One region of the Ensifer sp. GW821-FHT05G01 genome, then DNA from elsewhere that is predicted to be linked to it. Evidence: predicted binding sites of a transcription regulator. Region 1 holds the regulator's gene; each other region holds the start of a gene.
What was found. The regulator HrcA, encoded in region 1, represses chaperone genes, less so after heat shock. The targets are predictions, from matches to a motif close to GTTAGCACTCNCNNNNNGNGAGTGCTAAC.
Positions count from the first base shown of each region.

Region 2: groES (co-chaperone GroES) is a predicted target of HrcA. The motif match lies at 1,362-1,390, and genes of this name have one in related genera.
Region 3: AC07UR_RS24355 (co-chaperone GroES) is a predicted target of HrcA. The motif match lies at 1,376-1,404, and genes of this name have one in related genera.

Region 1 covers NZ_JBWKSC010000001.1:316,310-320,326, reverse strand. The annotation lists gene AC07UR_RS01625 (D-arabinono-1,4-lactone oxidase) at 1-254, shown strand, start outside; gene grpE (nucleotide exchange factor GrpE) at 342-953, opposite strand; gene hrcA (heat-inducible transcriptional repressor HrcA) at 1,119-2,198, opposite strand; gene rph (ribonuclease PH) at 2,358-3,077, shown strand; gene AC07UR_RS01605 (VOC family protein) at 3,095-3,514, shown strand; gene rdgB (RdgB/HAM1 family non-canonical purine NTP pyrophosphatase) at 3,557-4,017, shown strand, end outside.
Region 2 covers NZ_JBWKSC010000015.1:93,725-97,741, reverse strand. The annotation lists gene AC07UR_RS29195 (DUF982 domain-containing protein) at 1-287, opposite strand, end outside; gene AC07UR_RS29190 (Hsp20 family protein) at 357-833, opposite strand; gene AC07UR_RS29185 (usg protein) at 986-1,258, opposite strand; gene groES (co-chaperone GroES) at 1,541-1,855, shown strand; gene groL (chaperonin GroEL) at 1,911-3,539, shown strand; gene AC07UR_RS29170 (DUF982 domain-containing protein) at 3,679-3,981, shown strand.
Region 3 covers NZ_JBWKSC010000011.1:114,957-118,973, forward strand. The annotation lists gene groL (chaperonin GroEL) at 1-878, opposite strand, end outside; gene AC07UR_RS24355 (co-chaperone GroES) at 860-1,225, opposite strand; partial or broken gene AC07UR_RS24360 (Hsp20 family protein) at 1,587-2,050, shown strand; gene AC07UR_RS24365 (NADH dehydrogenase ubiquinone Fe-S protein 4) at 2,384-2,596, shown strand; partial or broken gene AC07UR_RS24370 (SPW repeat protein) at 2,737-2,859, opposite strand; gene AC07UR_RS24375 (hypothetical protein) at 3,092-3,373, opposite strand; gene AC07UR_RS24380 (DUF982 domain-containing protein) at 3,383-3,682, opposite strand; gene AC07UR_RS24385 (Hsp20 family protein) at 3,753-4,017, opposite strand, start outside.

The sequences.
Region 1 (4,017 bases):
CGTTCTACGAGCAGGATTCGATCACGCTATCGGTCTCGGGCGAACCGGGCACGGACTACTGGGAATACTTGAAGGATGTCGACACGATCCTGCGCCAGTACGGATCGCGACCCCATTGGGGCAAGCTGCATTTCCTCGGCGCCGACGACGTGACAGCGCTCTATCCGCGCGCCGGCGACTTCCGAGCCTTGCGGGCAAAAATCGACCCGGAGGGACGCTTCCTCAACGACCACCTGCGGCAGCTGTTTGGCTGATACCGGCCTGCATCGCCGGGACCGCCGAAAACGAAAACGCCGCGCGTCCTAAGGGACGCGCGGCGTTGAAACAGATCAGACTGCAGCTCAGGCCGCCGGGCTGTCGCCCTCTGTCGCGGCGGCCTTCGGGCCACCCTTGGACACGCCGACCATGGCCGGACGCAGGACGCGGTCGCCGATGGTGTAGCCGGCCTGGACGACCTGCAGCACCGTGTTGTTCGGCACATCGGCGTTCGGGATTTCGAACATGGCCTGGTGGAAGTTCGGATCGAACTTCTGGCCTTCCGGCTCCAGCTTCTTCACGCCGTGGCGCTCGAGCGCCGAGAGCATGGCGCGCTCGGTCATCTCGACGCCTTCGATCAGAGCGTTGAGGCCGGTTTCGCCGGCTTCCTTGGCTTCCGCCGGAATGGCATCGAGCGCCCGGCGCAGATTGTCGGAGACGGCCAGCATGTCGCGGGCAAAGCCTGCGACCGAATAGGACTTGGCATCCTTGACGTCGCGCTCGGTGCGGCGACGCAGGTTGTCCATCTCGGCGGCGAGCCGCAGATACTTGTCGCGCAGGTCGTTGTTCTCGGCTCTGGCAAGTTCCAGCGGATCGGCTTCGGCAACCGGCGCTGCTTCCACAACCTCGGGCGTAGCGTTGTCTGCCTCGTCGTTGGCGGCAGCTTCGTGTCCGTGCTTGTTTGTTTCGTCGGTCATGACGTTCTCCGGTGTATCGTCTGTCGTGTCTTTCGCATTTTCACACCCGCGCGCAACGATGGCCGCATGGCGAGAAAATGCCCAGTGACTGGATTTGATGCCGATATCGAGGTTTAGGGCCGAAAAATCAAGGGTTCAATGCTGTCTGCGGCCAAAAGCGCTCGTTCAGCGCGAAAGCCGCGACATCAGCTGCGCGGTATAGTCGACCATCGGCACGATGCGCGAATAGTTGAGCCGCGTCGGACCGATGACGCCGACGGCGCCGACGATCCGATCCTCGCTGTCACGATAGGGCGCAACAATCAGCGAAGAACCGGACAATGAAAACAACTTGTTCTCCGAACCGATGAAGATCCTTACCCCCGGCCCGCTTTCGGCGAGATCGAGCAATTCGATCAGGCTGTCCTTCTTTTCCAGATCGTCGAACAGCATGCGCAGGCGGTCGATGTCCTCGGTTCCTTCCAGACCCTCGAGCAGGTTGGCGCGACCGCGCACGATTAGCCGTGCCGGCTTTTCATCGCCCTCGCTGCCCGACCAGATCGCCAATCCGCGCTCGACCAGATCCTGCGACAGCGCATCGAGTTCGCTGCGCACGGTCTGCTTGACCGTTTCAAGTTGCGAGCGCACCTCGCCGATCGTCTGGCCGGCGAGATGGGCGTTGAGGAAATTCGCGGCCTCCGTCAGCTGCGAGCTCGTCACGCCGGCAGGAAGCTCGATGATGCGGTTTTCGACCTGATCGTGCTCGCCGACGAGCACCGCCAGCGCCTTCGTCGGCGCCAGTCGGATGAATTCGACATGTTTGAGAACGGGATCGTTCTTGGCGGTGATGACAAGACCAGCGCCGCGCGACATGCCCGACAGCATCTGGCTCGCCTCTGCCAGCAGCGTGTCGACCGGCTGGGTATGGTCGCTGCGCCGCACGTGGCGGTCGATCGAGGCACGATCCTCGGCCGAGAGATTGCCGACCTGCATGAAGGCATCGACGAAGAAGCGCAGGCCCGTCTGCGTCGGCAGGCGACCGGCGCTGACATGCGGCGAATAGATGAGCCCGAGATCTTCGAGATCGCTCATCACATTGCGCACGGAAGCCGGCGACAGCGACATCGGCAGCAACCGCGAAAGGTTGCGGGAGCCGAGCGGTTCGCCGTTGTTCAAATAGGTTTCGACGATGCGACGGAAGATTTCACCGGAACGCTCGTCCAGCGCCGCCGCGATATCGGTCACTCCGGGATTGCGCAGTACCATGTCGCTCCATGTTCGCAGGCCAATCCTGCCGCCGGAAATATAGTGATCCCCGCGGCCGATAGCAAAAGGGAAAAATCGCCCCGGTCGCCTAGTATCCACCGGTTCCCTTTACCTCTGCCATGCTCTAGAAGGCTCACCAGATACGATAGGAGTTTGATGATGCGGCCATCCGGCAGAAAAATCGACCAAATGCGCAAGGTTTCGTTCGAGCGCAATTTCTCCAAGCACGCGGAAGGCTCCTGTCTGGTGCGGTTCGGCGACACGCACGTCTTGTGCACTGCCAGCCTTGAGGAAAAGGTTCCGGCCTGGCTGCGCAATGGCGGCAAGGGCTGGGTGACGGCCGAGTACGGCATGCTGCCGCGCGCCACCGGCGAGCGCATGCGCCGTGAAGCCTCGAGCGGCAAACAGAGCGGTCGCACCCAGGAGATCCAGCGCCTGATTGGCCGGTCGCTACGCGCCGTCGTCGATCTGCCGGCGCTCGGCGAACGCCAGATCTCGATCGACTGCGACGTCATCCAGGCTGATGGCGGCACGCGCACGGCCTCGATCACCGGCGCCTGGGTGGCTCTGCACGACTGCCTGAAATGGATGGAAGCCCGCAACATGGTGAAGGTGGAGAAGGTCCTGAAGGACCACGTCGCCGCCATTTCCTGTGGTATCTTCGCCAACCAGTCGATCATCGACCTCGACTATCTCGAAGACTCCGCTGCCGAGACCGACGCGAATTTCGTGATGACCGGAACCGGCGGCATCGTCGAAATCCAGGGAACGGCCGAGGGCAAGCCCTTCTCGGAAGAGGAATTCGCAGGCCTGCTCGGACTTGCAAAGACCGGCATTGCCGAACTGGTCGCGCTGCAGAAGCAGGCGATATCAGGCTGACAAAAGGGACGGAAACGATGGCCCCGGCGCTGGAAGGCATTCTCGAGACAGCGCTCTACGCGCCGGACCTCGATGGCGCCGAGGCCTTCTACGGCGGTGTGCTCGGGCTGCAAAAGATCACGCGCGCCGGCAATCGGCATGTGTTCTTCCGTTGCGGCCCGGGCGTTCTGCTGGTTTTCAATCCGACGGAGACGATCAAGCCGCCCTCGCCGGATGCCGCCCTGCAGGTGCCGCCGCACGGGACCACCGGCCAGGGCCATATGTGCTTCCGCGTCGCACGAGAGGCGCTCGACGCATGGAAGTCCAGGCTGGAAACGGCGGGCGTCGCGATCGAGGCCGATGTTGCCTGGCCGAACGGTGCGCGGTCCTTCTATTTTCGCGATCCGGCCGGCAACAGCCTCGAATGCGCGGAACCGGGCCTCTGGTCCATCGAATGAAACGTGGCCCCTGCGCCCGCATCTTTTAAGAGAAGACACATCATGCGCACACTGGATGACAAGACGCTCATCGTCGCCAGCCACAACGCCGGCAAGATCCGCGAAATCCGAGACCTGATCGGCCCGCTCGGCTTCGAGGCCAAGTCTGCCGCCGACCTCAACTTCGTCGAACCCGATGAAACCGGTACCACTTTCGAAGAAAACGCGACGATCAAGGCGCTTGCCTCGGCCAAGGCCTCGGGCCTGCCGGCGCTTTCGGACGATTCTGGCCTGGCGATCGACGCGCTTGACGGTGCGCCCGGCGTCTACACCGCCAACTGGGCCGAGCGCGAAGACGGTAGCCGCGATTTCGCCATGGCGATGCAGAAGGTCGAGGACGCTCTCCAGGACAAGGGTGCCAGCGCGCATGACAAACGCACCGCCCGTTTCGTCTCGGTGCTCTGCCTTGCCTGGCCGGACGGCCATGTCGAACTGTTCCGCGGCGAGGTCGAGGGCCACGTCGT
Region 2 (4,017 bases), on a different contig from region 1:
GGATCCCGACTCCACCTCGGGTGGTCCGCCATGATGGAGTCAGCTTCCGGCGCAAGCAGGTCGTGCTTTTCCGCGAAGGCGGCAAACAATCCACGTGCGGTCTCAGCTTCGATCTCGCCACGCAAGGCAGCGTGGCATGCCTTGAGTGCAACCGAATGCGGACCATCCCTGAGCGATATCGGCCACTCGACCAGGTGTCGGTAAGCGTCCATAACGCTTCTCACTTCCGTCGGAAATCCAAGGCCGACGAGAATACGCACAGGTTTCTTGAACATATCGGGTTTCATAGCGCTCTCCTTTCCAACCCGGTGTGCTCATGGGCGCCATCGAAACGGCGCCCATATCCAATGCTTCATTTAGGCGGCGCTCTGTGCGTCGATCTGCGGCGCTGCGTCCGGCCGTTCAAGCGTGGAACCGCTTTCAATGCTGATCTTGCGCTGTTTCAATGCCTCCGGAATCTCCCGCACGAGATCGATGGTCAGCAGACCATTGCTCAATCCCGCTCCACTCACCCTGACATGGTCCGCAAGCTCGAAACGATGTTCGAACGGGCGGCCGGCGATGCCCCGGTGCAGATAAGCTTCGGACGGAGAGTCCTGCTTCTTGCCAATAACGGTGAGCAGATTGGACTGGAACGTTATGTCGAGGTCGCCCTCGGCGAAACCTGCGACCGCAATCGAGATGCGGTAGCTGTCGTCACCCGTCTTGACAATGTCATACGGCGGCCAATCGCTGGTCGAACGGTCGCGCTGGGCGTTTTCCAGAAGATTGAAGAGCCGGTCGAAGCCGACGCTCGATCGGAAGAGAGGTGTGTAGTCGTAAGATGTTGCCATAGCCATATCCTCCTAAAAGCAACATGGGTATGGAGCGCCGAATGACGGCGCTTCCAGCATTTTCCAGCCCTGTTGTCAGCGGCTGGAGGAAGATGATCTGGTATCTGAGAAATCCGGCTTCAAGTGCTGCCTTGGAGATTTTTTTGCAAATCTCAGTTCAGCGTGAACTCACCTTCAATGCGGCGCCATTCGTTGGGTCGGATCAGGCGCTGATGCGTATACCGAACGGAATGCAGCGGACCGTCGAGATTGGTTTGCCAGAAATCGAGGAATTGCTGCATTCTAGGAAAGTCGGGAGCAAGATCGTAATCCTGCCAGACATAGGTCTGCAGAACGGATACGAAATCGGGAATACGGTAAAGGATATGCGCGGTGGTCAGTCCGTAGCCGTTTATCTGACGCTCAAAATCCGATGGTTCTCGCATGCTTAACCTCCGTTTATCAACAAGCGCTAAGGTGGCGCAATTGTTCGCGGTCATCAACGGATTTCTAAACGTAAAGTAGGCTTTTGTTGTTCCTTTACAGCATGTTAGCAGCCGCTCGATGCGAGTGCTGATTTTTTTGGGTTGACCTCTTGAATTCGAAAAACCGTGAAACCAGATGATTTTGCGCAAGACGCTCGTTTGAGGTCTTGTACCCGTCCGGACTGGTCATCCGGTCCGGTGATGGGGAACAACGTCACTACTGTTTGTCCATTGGAGGAAAACATGTCTTTCCGACCGCTGCATGATCGCATTCTCGTCCGCCGGATTGAATCGGAAGAAAAGACCAGGGGTGGGATCATCATCCCCGACACGGCGAAAGAGAAACCGCAGGAGGGCGAAGTTGTCGCTGTCGGCACCGGCGCCCGCAACGAAGCGGGCCAGATCCAGGCCTTGGACGTCAAGGCGGGAGACCGCATCCTGTTCGGCAAATGGTCCGGTACCGAGATCAAGGTCAACGGGGAAGATTTGCTGATCATGAAAGAAAGCGATGTCCTCGGTGTCATTGAAGCCCCGGCCGTGCGCAAGCAGGCGGCCTGAACAAACCAGCGATAAGTCCATCAGTCAGATAGCTGCCTATTGAGGAGTTACAGAAATGGCTGCGAAAGAAGTCAAATTCCACCTCGACGCCCGGGAACGCATGTTGCGTGGGGTCGATGTCCTTGCAAACGCCGTCAAGGTCACGCTCGGACCGAAGGGGCGCAATGTCGTCATCGACAAGTCGTTCGGTGCCCCGCGCATCACAAAGGATGGCGTGTCGGTTGCCAAGGAAATCGAGCTAGAAGACAAGTTCGAGAATATGGGTGCGCAGATGCTGCGCGAAGTCGCCTCCAAAACCAACGATCTCGCCGGTGACGGGACGACCACGGCCACTGTGTTGGCGCAGGCCATCGTCAAGGAAGGTGCCAAGGCGGTTGCCTCAGGCATGAACCCGATGGATCTGAAGCGCGGCATCGATCTTGCCGTCGATGCGATCGTGAAGGAACTCAAGACCAAAGCGCGAAAGATCTCCAACAACTCTGAGATTGCTCAGGTCGGGACGATCTCGGCAAACGGCGACGAGGAAATCGGCCGATATCTCGCCGAGGCGATGCAGAAGGTCGGCAATGAAGGCGTCATTACCGTCGAGGAGGCCAAGACGGCAGAGACCGAACTCGAAGTCGTCGAAGGCATGCAGTTCGACCGGGGATATCTCAGCCCCTATTTCGTGACGAATGCCGACAAGATGCGGACCGAGTTTGACGATCCTTACATCCTCATTCACGAGAAGAAGCTTTCCAACCTTCAGGCGATGCTGCCAGTGCTCGAAGCGGTGGTTCAATCCAGCAAGCCGCTGCTCATCATCGCTGAAGATGTGGAGGGCGAAGCGCTCGCGACCCTCGTCGTCAACAAGCTGCGCGGCGGTCTGAAGGTCGCTGCGGTCAAGGCACCAGGCTTCGGTGATCGGCGCAAGGCCATGCTGGAAGACATCGCGGTTCTCACAGGAGGCACCGTTGTCTCTGACGACGTCGGCATCAAGCTCGAGAACGTCACTCTCGACATGCTCGGCCGGGCAAAGAAAGTTGCAATCGAGAAGGAGAACACGACCATCATCGACGGCGTCGGCGCCAAGGCCGATATCGACGGGCGCATCGCGCAGATCCGCGCCCAGATTGAAGAGACCACGTCCGACTACGATCGCGAAAAGCTGCAGGAGCGTCTTGCCAAGCTCGCCGGCGGCGTTGCCGTCATTCGCGTGGGCGGGTCGACTGAGGTAGAGGTAAAGGAAAAGAAAGACCGCGTCGACGATGCACTGCATGCCACCCGGGCAGCCGTTGAAGAAGGTATTCTTCCGGGCGGCGGTGTCGCGCTACTGCGTTCCATCACAGCGCTGGATCATGTGGAGACGGCCAATCAGGACCAAAAGGTCGGCATCGAGATCGTCCGGCGCGCCGTCGAGGCACCTGTTCGCCAGATTGCTGAGAATGCTGGTGCCGAAGGTTCGATCATTGTCGGCAAACTTCGCGAGAAGACGGACTTCTCCTACGGCTGGAACGCCCAGACCGGCGAATATGGCGACCTCTATGTGCAGGGCGTCATCGACCCGGCCAAGGTCGTGCGCACCGCACTCCAGGATGCTGCCTCTGTCGCAGGTCTCCTGGTGACGACCGAGGCGATGATTGCAGAAAAGCCGAAGAAAGACCCGGCTCCGCCCCTGCCGGCCGGCCCGGGCATGGACTTCTAACGCGATTGTTCAGGCCCGTTCTCCCGAGGACGGGTCTGACAGACTCAACCGATCGGCCCCGCCGACTGGGCCCGGGGTACCCCCCTGGCTAACTGGCTCCCCAGATTGGTTGGTGCCGTACCTATTCAGTGAGGTAGAAATGCGCACGAAGATGTTTGATCGACCAGTTTACCTGCGTGAAAGGAAGGATCTGGTCCTCGAAATCACAAACCTGGACGATGCGATCGATTTCCTTGAGGAATGGTCCAAAGGAGATCGCGACATCATTCACGACGCGACCCTGAAGACGTGCTACCTGGCACATGACGGACACAAGCCCGTTCAGGTGGCACAAGACGCACTTCGCTCCTTTGCACGCAAAAAGGGCATCCTTGTGAAGGCTCCCGTGGTTGCGCCATGGATGGTCAAGGCGAAATCGGGCGGCGGTCGGATCTCCCTGTAAACGATGCGTGAAGAGTGAGCGGCCGCACTCGCGGCC
Region 3 (4,017 bases), on a different contig from region 1:
GCGATGTCCTCCAGCATCGCTTTGCGGCGGTCGCCGAAGCCCGGCGCTTTGACGGCAGCCACCTTCAGGCCGCCGCGCAGCTTGTTGACAACAAGCGTCGCCAGCGCCTCGCCTTCGACATCCTCGGCGATAATCAGCAGCGGCTTTCCAGATTGAACGACCGCTTCGAGAACCGGCAGCAATGTCTGCAGGTTCGAGAGCTTCTTTTCGTGGATCAGGATGTAGGGTTCCTCGAACTCAACCCGCATCTTCTCGGGGTTGGTGACGAAATACGGCGAGAGATAACCGCGGTCGAATTGCATGCCTTCGACGACTTCCAGCTCCGTCACCGCGGTCTTGGCTTCCTCGACGGTGATCACCCCCTCGTTACCGACCTTTTCCATCGCTTCTGCGAGGAAGCGGCCAATCTCGATGTCGCCATTGGCCGAGATGGTGCCAACCTGGGCGATCTCGTCGTTCCTGGTGACTTTGCGGGCGTTCCGCCGCAGTTCCTCGACCACGGCGTCGACTGCTTTGTCGATGCCGCGTTTCAAATCCATCGGGTTCATGCCCGACGCCACCGCCTTCGCCCCTTCCTTGACGATCGCCTGGGCGAGAACTGTCGCGGTGGTGGTGCCGTCACCAGCGATGTCGCTGGTCTTCGAGGCAACCTCCCGCACCATTTGCGCGCCCATATTCTCGAACTTGTCCTCAAGCTCGATCTCCTTGGCGACGGTGACGCCGTCCTTGGTGATGCGGGGCGCGCCGTATGACTTGTCGATCACCACGTTACGGCCCTTCGGACCGAGCGTAACCTTGACAGCATTGGCGAGGATGTCGACGCCGCGCAGCATCCTTTCGCGGGCGTCGGAATTGAATTTCACTTCCTTGGCAGCCATTTTTCTACTCCTTCCTCAGGCAGCATTCCTTGTCTGGCATGGGTCCGGATCGGCACTAGGCTGCGTTTCACGCCCATCACGTCCGATTCCTTCATAATCAGGACATCCTCGCCATTGAGCTTGATCTCGGTGCCCGACCATTTGCCGAACAGAATGCGATCACCCACTTTCACATCGAGCGGTCGCAACTGCCCGCTGTCGTCGCGCGCACCCGGTCCGGCGGCAACGACCTCACCTTCCTGTGGCTTTTCCTTCGCCGTATCTGGGATGATGATGCCGCCGGCCGTCTTTTCCTCGGCCTCGATGCGGCGAACCAGGATACGGTCATGCAATGGACGGAACGTCATCTCGCTCTCCTCATCGACAAACAGATTTTTCAACGGGTCCTCCGCGCCGCATTCGGAGCGACCGACGCGGGGCGCGCCGACCCTTTCGGCATCGCGCGCAAATCGATCTGGTTTTTGTCTTTTCGAGTTTCAAGAGGGGATCAGAAATTTTTTAGCACTCTACACCATCGAGTGCTACCGGCATGAATTCATGAGACTATTTCGCGGAGCCGCCGCTCGAAAACTCCTGCTCCCTCTTGACGGAAGGTATCGTGATCCCCACCTCATCCTTGTCGACGCCCTGGTGGGTCGACACCAGTCAGGGAGCCCCAAGCTTCTTGGCGCTCCCTCGTACCTATGTTGCTCTACGGAGGATGTAGCTATGAGAACAAACCTCGACTTTTCCCCCTTCTACAGGTCGAGCATCGGCTTCGACCGCATCTTCGACCTGCTCGAAAACACGCCAGCCTCAACGCTGACAACGGGCCGCCCTATAACATCGTCAAACTGGGGGAAGATGCGTACCGCATCGCCATGGCAGTGGCGGGTTTCGCCGAGGACGAACTGACGATCACCCATGAAGCGAACATGCTCGTGGTCAACGGCGGGAAATCCGAGGATGAGGAGGTACAGTACCTCCATCACGGCCTCGCTCTACGGCCATTTGCGCGCAGATTCGAGCTAGCCGATCATGTCATCGTCGAGGGCGCAAAGCTCGAAAACGGGCTACTCGTTATCGATCTCAGGAAGGAAATGCCTGAGGAGATGAAGCCGCGTCGGATCGCCATCGAAAGCGAAATGACGAAGCCAGCTTCGAAGCAGATCCAAGGCGACAAGGCGGCCTGATTGAGAACATGCTGCTTGATCATCGCCGTTGCCAACAGGTGAAGGAAAGCAGCTTCGCCAAGGAGGAAGGAAGAAACGACGAAAGGATGAGCCATGAGTGTACGTGACCTGATCCCGTGGAGCCGTGGCAGCAGCCAGCTCCCGAACAGCTGTCGCGTGGCAAAAACCGATGACGTGGTTGACGGAACCCCTTGCGCGAGACAGACAATCCGGCCGCGCTGGCCGGAAGTTCGTGGAGCAGGTCAGCACCAGCCTGCCCCTGGCGATTGACATCACCTGCCCACGACCAAACATTGATCCCGTAGCACGCATTTTTCGCCCGTCACGCTCGTGATGACTTCGGCGCGCGTCTCCGGGCGACCTTGGCTGCTGGTATTCGAACGGCAAGCACCACCCGTCATCGACTATCTAATGGGCTACACTGGCGGGAGTGACACGCTGACTCTGGTTGAACTGCGTTTCCCAACCCGCGATGCCGCCATTGCCTACGCAAAGCTAAAGAAACTGAATTGCACCGTCGTAGACGACAGGAGCCGCCGTCCCTAGTTTGCGTTGATATCGCCGGCAAGCTCTACCATTCAATCCCCGTTGCTGCGCATCGGCGTATCGATCGGCATCGCCAATCCGGAAGAGCCCGCCGCTGAAGCGGCGGGCCGTGCTCTCCTTTTTCTCGAACATCCAGGTTCATGCGGGTTCCGCCGATATTCCCAGAGTGCCCAGGGTGACACGGCGGTGACGAGCACGCCGAGGATCGCATGGGTCCACATCGCGTTCATGTTCGACGCGAATTGAAGCAGCCAGGGCGAGACTCATCAGCCAGGAGAAGATGCGGCTCAACCGCACCACAGCCTAGCGCTCCTCCAGGCCTAAAAGCGGCCGCCGGAACAATAATGAAGCGAAAGCTGGCACCGCGCCGTATGAAGAAGGCATTCTTTCGAAGTGAACTGAATTCCCAGTCCGTATATCTCGACGGGCCGCCTCATATGAGAACCGCCCGTCGGAAAGCTGGCAAGGCTTTGAAGCAGGCACCAGATAGCTCCGTCAGATATCGTACCGCGAATCGAGCTCTCGCAGGGCAGACCGAACCTCATCGATTGAAACCGGCTCAGGCGTTCCTGGCATACGACGGAGTGCCGGCTTCGAATCTATCGCACAAAAGTCCGAAGCCCACGCGGCGAGAATGGCCCGTTTATCATCGACAGAAAGTGCAGGAGCCTTCACCACATCCATTGGACGTCGAAACGGCGACCAGTGAGATGCTAGAACTTCCGGTCCGATGTTTACGGCAGTTGCGGCAATCTGCTTAAACATATCGTCGATCATCGGTTCACCTCAGCTTACTTGCGGCTTCCTGCTCCACCTCGCATGAGTCGCCATGACGAGGTCAGTTTCCGGCGCCAGCAGATCGTGCTTTTCCGCGAAGGCGGCAAACAAGCCGCGTGCGGTCTCAGCTTCGATCTCGCCGCACAAGGCAGCGCGGCATGCCTTGAGCGCTACCGAATGCGGACCATCCCTGAGCGATATCGGCCACTCGACCAGATGGCGGTAAGCGTCCATCACGCTTCTCACTTCCGTCGGGAATCCAAGACCGACGAGAATACGCACAGGTTTCTTGAACATATCGGGTTTCATAACTCTCTCCTTTCCAACCCGGTGTGCCCATAGGCGCCATCGAAACGGCGCCCATATCCGATGTTTTCGTTTAGGCGGCGCTCTGGGCTTCGATCTGCGGCGCGGCGTCCGGCCGTCCAAGATCGGAACCGCTTTGAATGCTGACCTTGCGCGGTTTCAATGCCTCCGGAACCTCCCGGACGAGATCGATGGTCAGCAGACCATTGCTCAGTCCCGCTCCACGGACCGTGACATGGTCGGCGAGCTCGAAACGATGTTCGAACGGGCGGTGGGCGATGCCTCGGTGCAGATAGGCTTCGGACGGAGAATCCTGCTTCTTGCCAATAACGGTGAGA